2 regions of the Marinobacter sp. CH_CUG1437-1 genome follow, and region 2 is predicted to be linked to the other one. Evidence: riboswitches for the same ligand, from Rfam matches in the RefSeq annotation. Region 2 holds a riboswitch; the other holds the start of a gene.
The links. Region 2 has a riboswitch for glycine ahead of WA411_RS00470 (trimeric intracellular cation channel family protein). Riboswitches for the same ligand answer to the same signal wherever they lie in the genome.
Positions count from the first base shown of each region.

Region 1 (9,571 bases), on a different contig from region 2:
TCCAGATACGCCGCCGTTCCAGCCTTCTGCCGGCGCTGTTATTAGCAGTTTCCGTTGTGGGTGCCTTTGAGCTCAGTTCCCGCCTGATGAACTATGTACAGGAGGAATTCGGCACCGAGGCCCACCAGCGCCTGGAAAACTGGCAGCGCCTTCATGCCCTGGCCGCGAACGCCCCCGTCGACCGGCAGCTTCGACTGGTCAACTCCTTCTTCAACAGGGTTGCTTTCGTCAGCGATATCCGCCATTGGGGCGAGGAAGACTACTGGGCAACGCCAGTGGAATTGCTCACCACGAATGGCGGCGATTGCGAAGATTTTTCGATCGCGAAATATCTGACCCTCAAATCCATGGGTGTTCCCGATGACCAGTTGCGGATTGTGTATGTCAAAGCACTGGAGCTGAATCAGGCCCACATGGTGTTGGCATGGTACCCGGAGCCAGACGCGGACCCGCTCATTCTGGACAATCTTATAAATGACATTAAACCTGCCTCTCAACGCACTGATCTTGAACCGGTTTATAGCTTCAATGGCGAAGGCCTCTGGCTCAATCGATCCGGCGGAGCCCGCAAACGAATCGGGGAAGCGGGACGCCTTTCCCGGTGGCAGGATCTGAACAGCCGGCTGACCGAATCACTCCGGCCCTGACCCCTATTTCAACAAATCGGCTGGCGGCAAATGACAGCGCGACTGGCGCCAAGCGACATCTGCAGGGCGCCCGGACCCGCTAGAATGCGCCACACTGCTTTTTAATCAGGAGAATGAAACACATGCGACGCTGGAACGGCTGGGGCGATGAAGGATTCAACCTGGCAATGCCGGAACAGGGCCAGGATTTTCTGGTTTCGCGGATTGGAATCGGCCGCCCTCTGGCCGACGCCACTCTGGAGTCAGTCTGCGCCAAAGTGCCGGATTCCCGGCTGAAGCCGCCGGCAGAACTGGAATCACTGATCGACACAACCCCGGAAGCAAGGGTGCGGCATGCCCGGGGCCAGAGCCTGGCTGACTGGCTGGCCATGCGCAGTGGCGAATTTGGCGTGTTTCCTGATGGCGTTGCTTTCCCTACCAGCAGCGACGAAGTTCAGGCTTTGCTCGCCTGGGCCGCCGAGCAAACCATTCACCTGATCCCCTATGGTGGTGGTACCAGTGTGGCTGGGCATATCAACCCGCTCGACAAAGGCAAGCCCGTGCTTACCGTGGATATGGGCAAGATGAATCGCCTGATGGATCTGGACCGGGAAAGCCAGATCGCAACCTTCGGCGCGGGTACGCCTGGCCCACTGGTCGAGTCCCAACTCCGGGCCCACGGCTTTACCCTAGGGCATTTCCCACAGTCGTTTGAGCTGTCCACCGTGGGCGGCTGGGTGGCCTCCCGCTCCAGTGGCCAGCAATCCCTCCGCTACGGACGAATTGAACAACTGTTTGCTGGCGGCCGGGTCGAAACCCTGCAAGGCACCCTTGATCTGCCTACCATTCCGGCTTCCAGCGCCGGCCCGGATATCCGCGAAATCATTCTGGGCTCCGAAGGCCGCATCGGGCTGATCACCGAAGTGAAGGTTCGGGTAACCCCGCTTCCCGAACACGAAAGCTTCCATGTGGTGTTTTTCCCTGACTGGAACAGTGCCCGGACTGCCAGCCGCCAGCTGGTGCAGAACCGCACGCAGCTGTCCATGCTCAGGCTCAGCAACGCGGTAGAAACCGAAACACAGCTCGCCCTGGCCGGTCATCCCAAACTGATCGGCATGCTCGAGCGCTTTCTGTCACTCCGTGGCGCAGGCACTGGCAAATGCATGATGACCTTCGGCATCACCGGCACCCGGCGCCAGACCCGGAACGCCCTCAAAGAGGCCCGAGGCATCTGTAAGGCCCAGAATGGCGTCTATACCGGCACCCGGCTCGGCGATAAATGGGCAGCCAAGCGTTTCACCATGCCCTATCTGAGGGAAGCCCTCTGGCAAATGGGCTACGCCGTCGACACTCTGGAGACGGCCACCGATTGGGACAACGTCGATAATCTCCTGGGATTGATCGAGACCAATCTACGGGAGGGACTGACCGACCAGCAGGAGAACACCCACGTATTCACCCATTTGTCGCACTTTTACAGCCAGGGCTGCAGCATTTACACCACGTACGTGTTCCGGGTGGCCGACAGCTACGAGGAAACACTCGCGCGCTGGCAAAAGCTCAAGACCACAACCTCTGAACTGATCGTGAAAAACCGCGGCACCATCAGCCACCAGCACGGTGTTGGCAAGGATCACGCGCCCTATCTGCCGGTGGAGAAAGGCGAACTGGGAATGCTCGCCATCCGATCCCTGTGCAACACCTTTGACCCCAATACCATCCTGAACCCGGAAACCCTGGTGAAGTGAGCACAACGCCGAATGGGAGCCTCGTTATGACCCGGACTGAAAGCCTCAATGCGCTGCGTTCAGGGACAACCGAATATGATGTGGTGGTGGTCGGCGGCGGCATCACCGGTGCCGGCGTGGCGCGGGAAGCAGCAGGCAGCGGCCTGCGCACCCTTCTGGTGGAACAGAAGGATTTCTCCTGGGGCACCTCCAGCCGCTCCTCCAAGATGGTCCACGGCGGCCTTCGGTACCTGGGCAGCGGCCATTACGGTCTTACCCGGGATGCTGTGCGCGAGCGGGAACGGCTGATGGCGGAAGCACCGGGGTTGATTGACCCCCTGCGCTTCATCATGCCGCATTTCAAAGGCCAGTTCCCCGGACCGCGCCTGTTTCAGACGCTGCTCCGGGTTTACGACTTTATTGCCCGCAATCGCAGCCGCCACTTTCTGACCCCGGCGGAATCCATTCTCTGGGTGCCTGGCCTGACCAGCGAAAAACTTGCCGGCGCTAGCGGTTTTACCGACGCGGTTACCGACGACTCCAGACTGGTGCTGCGCCTGATTGCCGAAGCCCGACGTGATGGAGCCCTGTGCCTGAATTACACCCGGGCGATGGAAGTAAAGCGCAGCGATGACGGAAAGGTGTCTGGATTACTGATTCAGCCAGAAGAAGACGATACGCCCATCATGATTTCCGCGCCCCTGGTGATCAATGCCACGGGCGCGTGGGCCGACCGGCTGCAATCGAGCCAGACCAACGGGGACACCATGCACATCCGGCCGTTGCGCGGCAGCCATCTAGTCCTCCCGTGGTCCTGCCTGCCGGTGTCCTGTTCCGTTTCCCTTTTCCATCCTGAGGATGGTCGTCCGGTGTTCGCCTTCCCCTGGCTCGGCACAACCGTTCTCGGCACTACTGATATTGATCATGAAGGCGATCTTGATCAGGAACCGGTTATATCCCCAGGAGAGACCGCCTATCTGCTTGAGGTCGCGTCACGGCTGTTTCCGGGAAGCCCCATTGCCCGCAAGGACATTCTCTCAACCTGGGCCGGGGTGCGGCCCGTGGTAACCGACGGCACGGGCAAAGCGCCCTCGAAGGAAAACCGGGAACACGAACTCAGGGTAGACCGGGGCCTGGTCAGCATTGCCGGGGGCAAGCTCACCACCTTCCGGGTTATCGCCCGGGAAGCGCTCAACCGGGGACTTGGCGAAGACGCCGCCACGGTTCTGCGGCCAGAATCCGAGCCGGTATTCCAGCCAGAACATGGTTCGGCAAGACCAGCCGCGATCGGCCATCAGTGCTGGCAACGGCTCCAGGGGTTCTATGGCCCCTTGCTTGACGAGGTTCTTGCAGCTGGACCATTGGAAGCTGTTAATGCACACCAGGCTTCCGAATTGCTTTGGGCAGAGCTCTGCTGGGCCTGCCAGAAAGAAGATGTGCGGCACCTGGATGATCTGCTCCTGCGTAGAACCCGATTGGGCCTGGTGCTTCCGAAAGCGGCCGAAAGCCTTCTTCCGGAGATCCGCAGGCACTGCCAACCCCTGCTTGGCTGGGATGACGAGCGCTGGGACGATGAACAGGCCCGCTACCTGTCGATCTATCACAATGCCTATTCGATGCCGTCGGGGGAGCCGTCCGATGCCGGCTGATCCACTGATTCTGGCCATCGACAATGGCACCCAGAGCATTCGCGCGCTGTTGTTTGATACCCGCGGCAACCTTGTGGGCAAAGGCAAGCAGGAAATCGAGCCCTACTTCTCGCGGGAGCCCGGCTGGGCCGAGCAGCATCCGGATTATTTCTGGGAGCAGCTCGGGGAAGCCTGCAAGCTACTTTGGAGTTCCACGGAAGCTACGCCAGACCGGGTTGCCGGGGTCACCGTGACCACTCAACGGGGCACCGTGATCAACCTGGATGCAAACGGCCAACCTCTGCGCCCTGCGATCATCTGGCTCGACCAGCGCCATGCCAGAGTTGATGGCCCGGTCAAAGGGCCCTGGGGATGGCTGTTCAAACTGGCCCGGCTGGAAGACACCATCAACCGGTTTCGGGAAAAGACCCAGGCTAACTGGATTGCCCAGAATGAACCCGAGATCTGGGCAAAAACCCGACACTTTCTCTTGCTCTCGGGCTACCTCACGTACCGGCTAACAGGAAAATTCAGGGATTCCACCGGAAGCCAGGTTGGATACCTGCCCTTCGACTACAAGAAGCACCGCTGGGCCGGCCAACGGGATTTCAAATGGCAGACCATGCCGGTCGAGCGTTCCATGCTGCCTGAACTGGTAGCGCCCGGGGAAACATTGGGGCATCTGACCGACGAAGCCTGCCGACACCTCGGCTTGCAAAAAAGCCTGCCCGTTATCGCAGCCGCCTCCGACAAAGCCTGCGAGATACTCGGGTCCGGCGGGCTGACCCCAGACATCGGTTGCATGAGTTACGGCACCACCGCCACCATCAACACCACCAGCAAGCGCTACGTGGAACCTATCCGGCTGATGCCGCCCTATCCTTCTGCACTGCCCGGTCACTATTCCACGGAAGTGATGATCTACCGGGGTTTCTGGATGGTGAGCTGGTTCAAGCGGGAGTTCGGCCTTCGGGAGAGGAAAATCGCCGAAGAAAGGGGCATTGAGCCCGAAGCGCTGTTCGATGAACTGGTCAAAGCCGTTCCCCCCGGATCCATGGGCCTGATGCTCCAGCCCTACTGGTCGCCCGGTGTTCGTCAGCCGGGGCCGGAAGCAAAAGGCTCGATCATTGGATTCGGGGACGTTCACACCCGCTCGCACATATACCGCGCGATCCTTGAAGGCCTTGCCTATGCGCTGCGGGAAGGAAAGGAAAAAATCGAAAAACGAAGCGGTGTGAAGATCCGGAAGCTTCGAGTGGCAGGTGGCGGCTCCCAGAGTGATGCCGCCATGCAGTTAACCGCCGATGTGTTCGGATTACCGGCCGAGAGGCCTCATACCTATGAAACCTCCGGGCTCGGTGCCGCCATTGATGCGGCGGTAGGCCTGGGCCTGCATCCGGATTTCGATACGGCAGTGACAAACATGACCCGGGTTGGCGACGTTTTCCATCCCAACGAAGAAACCCGGGCCCTGTACCAGAGGCTCTATTCAGAGGTGTACCTGCGGATGTACCCCCAGCTCCAGCCCCTCTACCGGAAAATCCGGGAGATTACCGGCTATCCCCGGTAACACGCTCCGCGACCATTTCAGCGGTAATTGCGGAGAGGGTCCAGCCAAGGTGGCCGTGCCCGGTATTGTAGAACACGGTTGGCAGGCGCCCTGGCCCAACCCTGGGCATCATGTTCGGTAGCATTGGCCGCAATCCGGCCCAGGGAACTACCTTGCGAGTACAGACTCCAGGGAAGCACTGCTCAACCCAACGGGTCAGCGGGCGGATTCGGTCGTCCTTGATGTCGCGGTTGTAGCCGCTGAACTCGGCAGTACCGGCAACGCGGAAACGGCCATCGCCCAGGCGACTGGTGACGATCTTGGTGGCGTCATCCAGCAGACTGACAGTGGGTGCAGCCTTCTGCGAGGCTTCGTCTTCCAGCTCTACGGTAATGGAGTAACCCTTCACAGGGTAGATATTCACCCGGTCACCCAGCTTCTTGGCCAGCCCACGACTGCCGACACCGGCACAGATCACCACGCCGTCGAAGGTATCCCGGGTTTGCTCGGTGCCGTCATAAGCGGTCACCCAGGCATTACGCTCATCGGCGCTCAGCTCGGTCACGGTATGGCCATAACAGGTTTTTACGCCAAGGCGCTGGATGGCGTCGGCCAGGCCGTTGGTGAACTTGTGAATGTCACCTGTGGAGTCACTCTCGGTGAAAAAGCCACCGTAGTAGGTACCGGCCAGAGTCGGCTCGATGGATTTCATTTCCTCCGGGGTAACCGAACGGCGCTCAAGGCCGCCAGCGGCCAGAAGCCGAGACACTTTGGCGGCGTGATCGAAGCCGGCCTTGTCCCGGTAGATGTGCAGGATGCCCTGCTTCTTCAGATCAAAATCGATGCCCTCTTCCTGCGCCCAGGCAAACAGGTGGTCGCGGGCAGCAATGGCCAGACGGGCGGTTTCCGTGGTGTTTTTCTCGTACTGGGGAATTGCGGCGATGAACTCGGCGAACCAGCTCAGTTTATGCCAGGAAGGCTTCGGGTTGACCAGCAGTGGCGCATCACGGCGGGACATCCACTTGATGCCTTTCATGACGGTCTGCCAGTTGTTCCACACCTCGGCGTTAGAGGCAGAGAGCTGACCACCGTTGGCGAAGGAGGTTTCCATCGCCGCATAGCGGTGTTTCTCGTAAACCGTAACGTCAAGCCCGCGCTTGGCAAGGGTGTAGGCTGTGGTAATACCGGTAATACCACCGCCGATAACTGCAATTCGCTTCATTCCAATCTCCGTGAGCGCCAAGGGTTTCCTCCCTGCTCGACATGGCAGAAAGCACCCCTTCCGTCACGGGACCTGAGAGATTCACGGTCGGTTCAACAAAACCAGCCGCTTGCTCCTTCGGTGTGCCGACTGACGCGATTGTCGACAGCTCTTCGGAAAGTATTCATGTCAGCGGTCCTTTTGCCTGAGAGTTTCCGGGGCAGTTGCTCCTTCGGCGCTGATCGCAAGGGATTCAGTCTCTCCCGCAGACATGTCTGATTGGTAATAAAACCCAACCCACGGGCCTAAACATAGCAAATAACCCGGAGCCAGGAAACCAGCCGCTGCAAAGCATTCACCCTGCCACTAAGCAAATCAACTAGATAACACGCCGGCCCCGAACTATGATCAGTTCAATCGCATCATCGCTTTGCGGTGCACCAGTCGCTAACCAAGAGGATGCTTACCCGCAATGGGACAAAGACAAGGATTTCGATCAGCGATAGAAGATGGTGAAAGCAGGTTCTACGAGCTGATTGAGAGTCTGCCGATGATCGCTGTCCAGGGTTACGACAGACAGCGCCGGGTCATTTATTGGAATGATGCCAGCGCCCGTCTTTACGGTTACTCTCGCCAAGAAGCACTCGGACAGTTACTGGAAGACTTGGTCATTCCCGATCACATGCGTGACGGCGTGATTGAAGCGCATCGCGACTGGCTTGAAAACAACATCAGCATTCCTTCCGACGAACTCGAACTCAAGCATAAAGAAGGACACCTGGTTCCCGTTTACTCCAGCCATGTCATGATCAAACAGGAGAGCGGCGCCTGTGAGATGTTCTGTATCGACATCAGCCTGGAAGAACAAAAACGTGCCAGAGATGAGCTATACCGGCGAGCGAGTTTTGACGACCTGACCGGATTACCGAACCGGCATTTCATGGAAGCGGAGTTGTCGAGCCGACTCGACGAGGCAGATCGCCTGCAACAGGAACTGGCGGTCGTTTTCATCGATCTGGACAATTTCAAGATCATCAACGATACGCTCGGCCATCATCATGGTGACAGCCTTCTTAAAGCGGTGGCGGAAACCTTGAGGGCCGAACTACGGGGCGGCGACCTGCTGAGTCGCTTTGGTGGAGACGAATTTGTTCTCCTGATCTTCGACTTCGATGGTCCCGAAGCTCTACATGAGCTGATTTGTCGTTTGATTGATGCCCTGGAACATCAAGTCCACCTGGAAGGCGACTGTTACCAGGTTACCGCCAGTTTCGGTGTCAGCCTGTTTCCGCACAATGGCTCCACCGTTGCGGAGCTTATGGGTAATGCAGATGCGGCCATGTACCAGGCCAAAGAAACCGGCAAGAACGGCCTCTGTTTCTATACCCCGGATATCAATGATCGACTGGTGCAATACCAGGAAATCACCAACCTGCTCCGGGACGCCCTGAACAACGATGGCCTGGAACTGGTGTTTCAGCCCCAGATCAGCCTTAGCGAACGGAAAAGTGACTCCTGCGAGGCCCTTCTTCGGTGTTTTGATGGACAATCACGGGCCGTTTCGCCCGCCATTTTTATTCCGGTGGCAGAGAAGTCCGGCCTCATTAACCGGATTGGCGACTGGGTGATCGAAGCGGCCTGCAAACAACTCCACGCCTGGAAAAGAACGCCTCTGGCCAACCTGCGGGTTGATATCAACCTGTCGGGACGTCAGCTCACGAATCCGCACCTTGCCAACCATATTCTTGAAACCCTCGAACGCTATGAGCTGGAGCCGCACCAGTTAGGGGTCGAGCTGACCGAGAATGAAGTTTTTGGCAGTGATGAGAACCAGACCAGACAACTCGAAAAACTGAAAGAGGCTGGCTTGCACATTTCCATCGATGATTTCGGCACCGGATACTCATCGCTCGTCTATCTCAGAAAACTCCCGGTCTGTGGCATAAAAATCGACCGGAGCTTTCTCCAGCATGCGATGCAGAACAACGCCGACATGGCCATCATGGAGGCCATGATTACGGTCGGGCACAGTCTGGGTTTGAGCGTGCTTGTGGAGGGCGTCGAGACGGATGAACAGGCCCAGCTGGTGACAGACCTGGGCTGTGACCTCGCCCAGGGTTTTCTGTATGCCAAGCCGATGCCGGCCCAAAAGATGGAAGAGTTCCTGGCAAGCTTCTGAGCAGAAAACCTTATCCCTGCTCGTATTCCCGAACCAGCTCCTGCAAGAAATACAGCCCGGCAGAACTCAGGAAACACCGCCCTGCACCGGCACGAAACAGAAGATGGCGTTTATCGAGGTAGTCCAGCGCTTCCGGCACGCCTTTTTCGAACCGGGCTGCCCTGAGGATCTCCTGATACTCCTCATCGCTCGCCAACGCCGACAGGTCTTGCTCATTCAGCCCTGCATCGGGGCGCCCCAGGTATTCAAGATCCCGACCGCTGCGCGCGAAATAGCGCCCGATCAGCAGCAGGATCACCTGCACCCGGAAGGCGTTTTCATCGTGTTCCTCGTTCTCGTCGTCACTGCTCTCCTTGAGAAAGAAAAACGCGCCGGTTTCGTTGAACACCAGTTCGCTGCCCAGGTGCTCGTAGAAGGTCCGGAAATGGGACAGATGGTTGTACAACAGGTTGTAAAGCGGGTTGGCTCGCAGTTCGGAACGGTTGCTGTCCCACACATCACGCACAATCACCCGGCCGGCCTGGAACTCCCGGTAGATCGCGGCGCTCTGGGCCGGCAGGATCTGCTCGAAGTTGCTCGAGCCCTGGGTTTGATCCACAGATTCGGTGGTTTCCATCGCATCAGAGAAATCAGGCATGGTGTTGCTCTTCTTGGTTGACCG
Region 1 covers NZ_JAYMEW010000002.1:84,317-93,887, forward strand. The annotation lists gene WA411_RS05785 (transglutaminase-like cysteine peptidase) at 1-647, shown strand, start outside; gene WA411_RS05790 (FAD-binding oxidoreductase) at 770-2,374, shown strand; gene WA411_RS05795 (glycerol-3-phosphate dehydrogenase/oxidase) at 2,401-4,002, shown strand; gene WA411_RS05800 (FGGY-family carbohydrate kinase) at 3,992-5,551, shown strand; gene WA411_RS05805 (D-amino acid dehydrogenase) at 5,532-6,752, opposite strand; glycine riboswitch at 6,915-7,007, opposite strand; gene WA411_RS05810 (putative bifunctional diguanylate cyclase/phosphodiesterase) at 7,204-8,910, shown strand; gene WA411_RS05815 (condensin complex protein MksE) at 8,921-9,547, opposite strand; gene WA411_RS05820 (hypothetical protein) at 9,540-9,571, opposite strand, start outside.
Region 1: linked by a shared signal. The riboswitch ahead of WA411_RS05805 (D-amino acid dehydrogenase) and the one ahead of WA411_RS00470 (trimeric intracellular cation channel family protein) in region 2 are both predicted to bind glycine.

Region 2 (9,571 bases):
CGCACCGTCGATGATTGAGTGCGCCACGTGAATACCTTTGGGTCCCAGTTCTCTGGCCATACTCTGAGCCAGGGCTCTCAAGGCGAACTTGGCACTGGAAAACGCGGCAAAACCGGCACCGCCCCGCATGGAAGCCGTAGCACCCGTAAAGATGATGGTTCCCCGGCTCCGCGGCAGCATGACTTTGGCCGCCTCCCTGCCAGCAAGGAATCCCGCGAATGCGGCCATTTCCCACACCTTTCGGTAAACACGTCCGGTTGTCTCGGTAATCGAAAACTGAACATTGGCACCGATGTTGAACACCACAACACCTACTTCACCGATTTCTGACTCAATTTTTGAGAACAAACCGCACATAGCCTCTTCGTCACGAGCATCGCAGCCCAGTCCGATGGCCTTACCGCCATTTTCTTCAATCTTTTGGACGAGCGGAGCTAAGGCGTCCTGATGACGTCTTGTTGCAACGACCAAATAGCCCTCTCTGGCAAATCGTTGTGCAATCGCCCCACCAGTGGCGTCGCCGGCACCGATCACTACAGCCACTTGTTGTTCGTCATTTGTCATAACTCTTTGCCCCTTGCTACATTTGGGTTCTTTTTTGGAACTAACTAATAGTCAGTTCCTTTTTGGAACCTGTCAAGTTAAACTGAAGGCGGAATCCAAGAGGAGTTAAGAAATGCGTTGGGAAGAGCTGGATCAAGAGCCATGTTCAGTGGCCAGAGCCTTGGCTGTTGTCGGTGATCGCTGGACACTCATCATCCTGCGGGACTGTTTTCTGGGAGTACGTCGATTTGATCAGTTCGAAAGCCGGCTTGGCATTACCCGTCATGTCTTAACGGACCGGCTGAAAAAGCTCGTTGAGAACGATGTACTGACCAAAGTTCCGTATCAGGAAAAACCACTTCGAGAGGAATATCGGCTGACCGAAAAAGGGCTAGCCCTACACCCGGTAATCATGGCACTGGTGCATTGGGGCAACACTTACATGACCGATGAGCGTGGGGTTCCCCTGATACACATCCATAAATCCTGCGGCCACCGCATGTCTCCGGTGACTACTTGCTCCGAATGCGGTGAGGAAATAACTGCTCGGGACATTCGTGTCGAAGTCGGTCCCAATTGGGGGAGAACAGCCCGCGATGTGATCCCAAAACGCGCTCCTAGGAAATGAAGAAAATATGTTTGTCTTATTTCAAGCGGGAAACGAAAAAATTAAAGATTCGCGAATGTTCGCTTTTGTTTAGGAGCGAACTTTTTCTGGGGCGCTTGCCTAACTATCGCAAGTTCAGGACTTGCGTTAGCCGATAAACCTGAGGAACCAGTCTGGCTAAACTTCGGAAGCTCTGTCAGTAGCGCTTAGCCATTCCCACAAACATGCCTCAAATCGGGCCATGATCGATGGCAGACAGCTGCTCGTTCACCTGAAATACCTTGCCATTCACTCTCGGCACCCCAAATTCCTTCAGCCGGGCCGTGTGCTTTTCCAGATAGGCCCTCGCACTGCCCTCATCTTCGGACAGGTAGATACCACCTGCCTCGCACGTCTCGCTGTTTTCTGTCCATATTTTCCAGAGGAACCCCGGCTCCCTGGCAATAGACTCGGCAAGCTCGGCCATCGAACTTGCCATCTCATCGCCAAAAGGGCCCTCATACGGAAAATCTACCTGGAGTATGGTTCTCATTGCTGCTCTCCTCCCTGGCTCATCAAAGCAATATGATTGCCCCCCGCCAACACCTAATAAAGGCGGGGGTCATTGTCCGGCTCGAAAACCAGTTCCCGGAGCTTGGACTCAGTCAGGTTCACTCCGTTGGAGTCCAGCATCGGACCGACAACTACATGTTGCCTGTCTGTGGTGAGGTAAAAGGCAACCGGCCAGCCTTCCATACTTCCAACATAGCCGGTCATGCCACCCGGCGCATCGAAGGTACCGCTGATCGTTACGCCGCGATCTATGAGGGACTCGACGACCGCAGGGTGCTCACTGGCCAACGCGGTCATGCTCTGGCCGATCAGGGTTGCACTCATAAGCGCATACTTAATAAACGCTTTGATCTGTTTCATATCATTCTCCAAGTCAGTCGAGGCTCTTTGCACAGCTGGAAGGGGTAAAGCCGGGTGAACTGATAAAAAATTCCTCAGGAGACTCTGGAATCGAGACCCGCTGGCATTTCCGATGCTGCCTCAGCTCCCCAACGTCGGTTCATCAACAACGCCTGCGCAATCCCGGCAAGAATAATCAGGGCGCAGCCGGCCATTTGGAGGCTGTTGAGGCTCTGATCGAAAAGCACCCAGGCAAGTGCCACTACGGTAATCGGTTCCAGATAGGCCAGCGTGCCGAACGTGGCCGCGGGCAGGGAATTCAGAGCAATTACGGCCAACATGATAGCCAGGAAACCCGGCACCACACCGGCGGCAATCAACCAGCCCCACTGCGCATTGGAGATGGTTTCTGCCTCCAGCAGCATCAATGGCAGCATACACAGGGCCCCGGCGAACATCTGGTAACCACTGCGAGTGAAAACATGCACACGCTCGTCAATAGACCGATTGGTCAGCATGAACGCCGAGTAGCAGAGCATGGCGCAAAACGCATAAGCAAGACCGATTGCTTCCTCCGCACGACCGCTGAGGTTGAAATCGAACTCCATCATCATGGCAAAACCGAGCAGGGCGAATACGACCAGCCCGACACTCGCAGACGTAAGGCGCTCACCAAGAAAGAAATGGGCGGCTATAGACGCCGTTACTGGCGCCAGATAAAGCACCATGACGGCATTCGCCATCGCGGTGAAATCCATCGCCAATATATAAAACACCACAAAACCGGCCAGGAAAGCCCCAGTCATAAGTACCTTGGTTCCAGGCCACACACAAATCTTTGCTCGTTGACCCGATGCGAGCAGATACACCGCCATCAGGACCGCTCCGATGAACAGCCGATAGAAGGTGACCGTTTCCGCTCCGGCACCCGCGAAAACAGAAATCGCGCCAATCGTTCCCATGAAAATGGCCGAAAACGCTGCAGACAACAAAAAGACACCGGACCCTGATACTGGATTCATGCTACCTCTCGATTAATAAATTCCCGGTATTTCACGAGCGCCAGGACCGGGGAAGTATATCCCCGGTTAGTTTCAACACGATTAAACGGATTCGCGCCTGAAGGGCCCGGAACTCATATGTCCGAAGCCCAAGTGCTCCTGTCTTTCTTGACTAGGAGACCTTCTCTTTTCGAGCTTTTAATGCCTGGATCACATCGACCGTCAGCGGGAGCTGGTTGGCCCAGAGGATGTCCTCTCGCCGAAGGCCGATCGCCCGCTCTACCTCTTTGCCAAAGGCCAGCAGTGGCACTATGTGGCGCCGGAAAAGCCACCGACGCTTGCATAGCCACCACCCTCTGTCCAACGCCCTCAAGAAGTTCCTGGGTGGCGTCGCCGGCATGTAGAACAACAGCTCGGGTGGCTCTGGAGGTAGCTCCAATTGATTCGCTTTCTCCCATGCCTGGAGGGCTTGTTCGGTTGGGTTTATTTGGTTCATCGCGTGCCTCCGCTTTCATTTGCTGTTTGGCAAAACGTCCCGTGCAACGACCGGGCACCCATGCCAAGTGATTTTTCAATGAGAGGGTCGCGACCTCTTTTGTTAGCTTGCTACTTCCAGTTGGATCAATCAAACGAAAAGTTTTAGACTGACCGTTCACTTTTTCTTAAAGGTGGAGCAATGGAAAGGCAGTCAACCAGGAAGCTCAATCGCGCCGCACTACCGCTTCTCGACAGCGATGTGTTGCGAACCTTTGTCACTATCGCTGAATGCGGCAGTTTTACCCGGGCCGCCGAAAAGCTATTCCGCACGCCCTCGGCGTTGAGCATGCAGATCAAGCGCCTGGAGGCCACGCTCGAACAAACGCTGTTTGTTCGCGAGGCGCGATCCGTGCGACTCAATGCGGAGGGTGAAATGCTCCTGGGCTACAGTCGCCGCCTCCTCAAGCTCAACGCCGAAGCCGTTTCAAAATTTTTGGCGCCCACCCTGGAAGGGCGCGTGGGCGTGGGAATCACTGACGCGGTAGCAGAACACATCCTGCCCAATGTGTTGGCTCAGTTTGCCAGGTCCTACCCCGCTGTTCAGGTCGACGTTGCGGTAGGCCATAGCATGGATTTAATCCCAAAACTTGATGAGGGAGAGCTTGATCTCGCCCTCGTGATGGGCGGAGAACCCGGTTCCGCCTCGCGAGGTGAGGCGATTCTCACCGAACCGCTGGTGTGGGTGGGTCGCGAAGATGGCGATGCAGTCCTACGAACACCACTACCTGTCACTTTGGCAAAACATGGATGTACATGGCGAAGAATCGCTCTGAACGCTCTGAATAACGCTGGAATCGACTATCGAATCGCCTACGCCTGTGATCACTGCGCAAGCCAGGAGGCAGCCATGATGGCGGACCTCGCCATTACAGCGTTTCCGAAGCGATTGATCCGGCCACCGTTCACCCTTCTTACTCATGAATCACTGCCACCATTGGCAGATTATCAAGTGATGCTGGTGAAGCGCGCGGGCCGGGACAATGCCAGCGACGTTCTGGCCGAGCACATCAAGCAAGCGTTTCGCGAGAGATAATCACACGCTGGCCCAACTCCCGATTGCTCCAGATTCCGCAAACAAGAAGCCGAGGAGCCCTCACTCCCAGCGGGCCTGCGAATAGCTGAACACTGGCAGCGACAAGCGCCAGCGAATGGCGGCCATACGGAGCAGGAGGCCCAGGCTGAATGCGGCCAGTAGGGTCACGCTCTCATCCACGCCCTGACGAAGCAGAGTCAGGTACAGAAAAGCGACCACCAGTGAAACACTGGCGTAAAGTTCATGGCGCAATACCTGCGGGGTCCGGTTGCACAGGATGTCGCGGATGATACCGCCAAAAATGCCGGTGGTGATGCCGGCCATCACAACAACGACTGTGTCATAACCCAGCTCAAGGGCAACATTGCAACCAATAACCGTGAAGGCCACGAGGCCTATGGCATCCAGCACCAGAAATAGCTGACGAAGGTGGCGCATAAAGCGGGCGATCACGATCGTTACCAGCCCACCTGTAATGGTCATGTAGATATAGCGTGGGTGCTGGGTCCAGGTAACTGGAAAATTACCCAGGAGAATGTCCCGGACAGTTCCGCCACCCAGCGCGGTGAAAAAGGCAATAACAGCAACGCCGAAGAGATCCATATTTCTACGCCCGGCAGCGAGTGCGCCTGACATGGCTTCGGCGGTAATGGCAATCATATAGATAGAGATGAGCACAGAGGACTCCTGAGTTTCTGCGGCCTCTCCCCCTGTCCCTGATACCTGAGAGTTTACAGAGCCCGGCTCTGCTTGCCCCTTCGGTGGACTGCGTTGGCAGTCGCTCTCCAGACGGCTTTGAACGGTGCCTCGCAGTACCTTTGCCTGAGCGTTTATGGGAGTTTGCGCCTTCGGCGGGGCCAACGGCCCTCTCTCCTGCGAGAACACATGAGTCTAAAAAGTTAAGAAGCTGGCATGGGGTGTTAAATCACCCCGAACGCCAGCATCGCATCAGCCACCCGACAGAACCCCGTCGTGTTTGCACCGAACACATAGTCCCCCGGCCGGCCGTATTCTTCCGCGGTTTCAAAACAGGACCGATGAATTTCGGTCATGATGTCTTTCAGGCGCTGTTCGCTGTAATCGAAACTCCAGGAATCTCGGGAGGCGTTCTGTTGCATTTCCAGAGCACTGGTTGCGACGCCACCGGCATTTGCGGCTTTTGCAGGACCGAACAAGGTGCCTGCCTCGCGGAACAATTTCATGGCCTCCGGGGTACACGGCATGTTGGCACCCTCGGCGACGGCCAGGACGCCATTACGAATCAACGCTTTCGCGTCTGAGTTTGTCAGTTCGTTCTGAGTTGCGCATGGAAGGGCCACTTTGCAGGGCACCTCCCAAATAGACGCTCCGGAAACAAAATCACTGCCATTCTGCCGACGAGCCGCATAATCACTGATTCGACCACGTTCGGTTTCCTTGATCTGGCGAACCAGCGCAACGTCGATGCCGGCTGGGTCATAAACGTAACCACTCGAATCGGAACAGGCGACCACATTGCCCCCGAACTGCTGGACCTTTTCCATCGCGTATATCGCAACATTTCCAGAACCAGAGACCACCACGTCTTTGTCCTCAAGGTCTATCCCCTGAGCGGCCAGCATCTCCCGCACAAAATAAACTGTGCCATAGCCCGTTGCTTCCTTGCGGACACGGGCACCACCCCATCCCAGGCCCTTGCCGGTCAGAACACCGGATTCATAGCGATTGGTCAGACGTTTGTATTGGCCGAACAGGAAACCAAGCTCCCTGGCTCCCACACCAATATCGCCTGCTGGCACATCGGTATACTCACCAATGTGCCGATACAGTTCAGTCATGAAGGATTGGCAAAACCGCATGATCTCGTTGTCAGATCGCCCTTTGGGGTCAAAGTCCGAACCACCTTTGCCTCCGCCAATCGGCATGCCGGTCAGGGAATTCTTGAATATCTGCTCGAAACCAAGAAATTTAACCACGCCCAGATTGACGGAAGGGTGAAATCGTAAGCCCCCTTTGTACGGCCCAAGAGCCGAGTTAAATTCAACCCGGAACCCCCGATTGATCTGTACCGTGCCAGAATCATCCACCCACGGCACCCGGAAAATGATCTGCCGCTCGGGTTCACAAATGCGCTCGAGGAGCTTCGCTTCCTTGTACTCGGGATGTTTCTCTATGACTGGCGATAGTGATTCCAGGACCTCCAACACTGCTTGGTGAAACTCAGGTTCCGCTGGATTTCTAAGGACGATCTGCTCGTACAGCTCGCCAAGGGTGCCTGTTTGATTCATGCGTCTTCCTTGTTCAGTTTGCTTGGGTTACATCAATGATTTTCAGACGAAGCTGCTTCTTGCCGGCGAATGGCCAATCAATACGGTCCCCTACCCTAAGCCCCAGGAGGGCGGCACCCGCTGGAGCCAGAACGGACACACATTCCTCGTCTGCCTCTCGCTGACTCGGGTAAACGAGCCTCATCGTGTACTCCGCGTCGTTACTTTCATTTTTAAAATGGACCAAGGAGTTCATGGTGACGGTGCCGGTAGGCAGATTCGCGGCATCCACCAGAGTTGCTCTATCAAGCTCGAGCGCAAGCGCCTGGGCGGCTTCATTGCCATGTGGCTGTTTCTCCAACATGGCGGATAAACGATCAAAATCCTGTTCCAACACATAAATAGCTGGACGTTCAGACATACCGATTCCTTGAGGCTTGAAAGCCAAGAATAAGTTAAAGGATGTGTTCAGAGGGTCTCGCCGAATTCGACGATTCTTCGACGAATTCAGCGAAAGGAATGGCGAATACGGCGCAGCCCGGCAGCTAGAAGTGCTACCGTTGAGTAGAGAGAGTGATTGGCATAAACACCGGTTTTCATTTAAAAGTTCAGTGGCCCAAAAAAGAATGTTAGGAAGCTAAATTAGCTCAGTTTACGAAGAAAAGAAACGATCAAAATGTCTGATATCCGCGTCCTCAACAATCCCATGAAATTACTCATATTGCGGGCCAGCTTATCTGGAGCGATGCGAGAACGGCGCCGAATACATCCGATGCAGTTGCTCATCCTGTTCCGCCAACACGCTCGCCATGGTAATGATGGATCTGGCCATACCACGAACGAGGTTCAGGAGCATCAGACCAAAGGCATCCGGATCTTGTTGGTGGAAATCAAGGAACTGGACACAGCTGATTTCCAGAACAACCGATGCTTCATCGGCCCTGGTACTGGCAGGCCTATCTGCCAACGCAATCATGGGGACAAACCCCATGTCGTCACCCGGCTCGTGAGAGCGGGCAAGGGTCATGCCGCCATCTTTCCTCGGCATCCAGGTACCAACTCTGCCGCTGAGCACAATGTAGAATGCCTCGCTTCGGTCGCCAACAGAGTAAAGCGAGTCGCCGGGACTGAGGCTAAGCACGCGCCCCTCTTCCAGGAGCTTTTTTATAACCGCGTCGGGCATGGCACCAAAGCTGGAAAGCTCTCGAAAAAACTCTGGGCCTTGCTTCTGCCAATACGCTAAGGAATCTATCTTGCGCATGGATTCATCACCGGGTTACGAACCGTGCTTACAGTATAGCGCGGTCTCCACGACTCGAGTCTGGCCTGGCGGCCGATACCAGAACTCGAAGGGTTAAAGCCGCTTCACCAAAACCCGCCCATCACGTACCGACGCCAGCACAGGCAACTGCCCCACCAGAACCTCGTACGGCGACTGGCCATTCAACACAACACAACGAGCCGGAAGACCTTCCTCAATACCGTATTCTTCTAAATCCAGTGCCGCAGCACCATTGTCGGTAATCAGCTCCAGCGACCGGTCAATCCAGCCCATACCCAGCATGTGGCAGGCGTGCAGACCAACATCCAGGGTACGGAGCATGTTGCCATTGCCCAGCGGGTACCAGGGATCACGAATGGAATCCTGGCCGAAGGCTACCTTAAGTCCCGCATCCAACAGTTCCGGAACACGGGTCAGGCCACGACGTTTCGGGTAACCATCGAATCGCCCCTGCAGGTGCAGGCTTTCGGTAGGCATCGAAAGAAAACGCAGACCGGATTTTTTCAACAACCGGAACAGCCGACTGCAGTAATGATCGTTATAGGAGCCCATGGCACAGGTATGACTGGCAGTAACCCGGGAGCCATAATCCAACTTGAGTGCCTCGGCAGCGAGTACTTCCAGGAAGCGGGACTCGGGGTCATCGATCTCGTCGCAATGCACGTCCACCAGAAGATCATGCTTGTGGGCCAACGCCACCAGCCACTGGACCGATTCAACGCCGTAATCACGGGTGAATTCAAAGTGAGGAATGCCACCGACCACATCGGCGCCCAAACGCACCGCCTCCTCCATCAGTTCCTTGCCCTGCGGAAATGACCAGAGACCTTCCTGGGGAAAAGCGACAATCTGAAGATCTACGGTGTCAGCGGTTTGCTCACGCACCTCCAGCATGGCTTTCAGGCCCGTCAGCTTGGGGTCTGTGACGTCCACATGGGTGCGAACATGCTGAATTCCGTTATCGGCGAACAGCTTCAGCGTCTGCTCAGCCCGGCCAATCACATCATCATGAGTCAGGCTGGCTTTGCGCTCGGACCAGCATTCAATACCCTCAAACAGGGTACCGCTCTGGTTCCACCGGGGCTGACCCGCGGTCATGGCCGCATCAAGATGGATGTGTGGCTCAACGAACGGCGGTACAACCAGGTTACCGCCGGCATCCAGCTCGTTGTCTGAAGCTTTCTCCGGCGCTTCCTGAGCCGTGATTTCGCTGAATCGGTCTTCGGCAATTGCCAGTCGGTACAAACCTTCCCGCCCCTGCAACCGCGCATTTACAATCGCAGCCAAACTTTGATTCATAACATCTCCTTGCATGTATTCATGCTTATCATATTCTTCGTTTGGACTCCGTTTACCTGGGTTTAGCTGGGCCGGTTCGTGCGATTGCATGGCATCCGAAACCAATCACCACGCCCCAGAAGGCAGAGGACA
Region 2 covers NZ_JAYMEW010000001.1:95,624-105,194, forward strand. The annotation lists gene WA411_RS00435 (SDR family oxidoreductase) at 1-564, opposite strand, end outside; gene WA411_RS00440 (winged helix-turn-helix transcriptional regulator) at 677-1,171, shown strand; gene WA411_RS00445 (monooxygenase) at 1,380-1,682, opposite strand; gene WA411_RS00450 (hypothetical protein) at 1,736-2,062, opposite strand; gene WA411_RS00455 (DMT family transporter) at 2,137-3,063, opposite strand; gene WA411_RS00460 (hypothetical protein) at 3,215-3,538, opposite strand; gene WA411_RS00465 (LysR family transcriptional regulator) at 3,719-4,612, shown strand; gene WA411_RS00470 (trimeric intracellular cation channel family protein) at 4,673-5,290, opposite strand; glycine riboswitch at 5,313-5,411, opposite strand; glycine riboswitch at 5,413-5,498, opposite strand; gene gdhA (NADP-specific glutamate dehydrogenase) at 5,533-6,879, opposite strand; gene rnk (nucleoside diphosphate kinase regulator) at 6,893-7,279, opposite strand; gene WA411_RS00485 (Crp/Fnr family transcriptional regulator) at 7,592-8,119, opposite strand; gene codA (cytosine deaminase) at 8,213-9,439, opposite strand; gene WA411_RS00495 (benzoate/H(+) symporter BenE family transporter) at 9,492-9,571, opposite strand, start outside.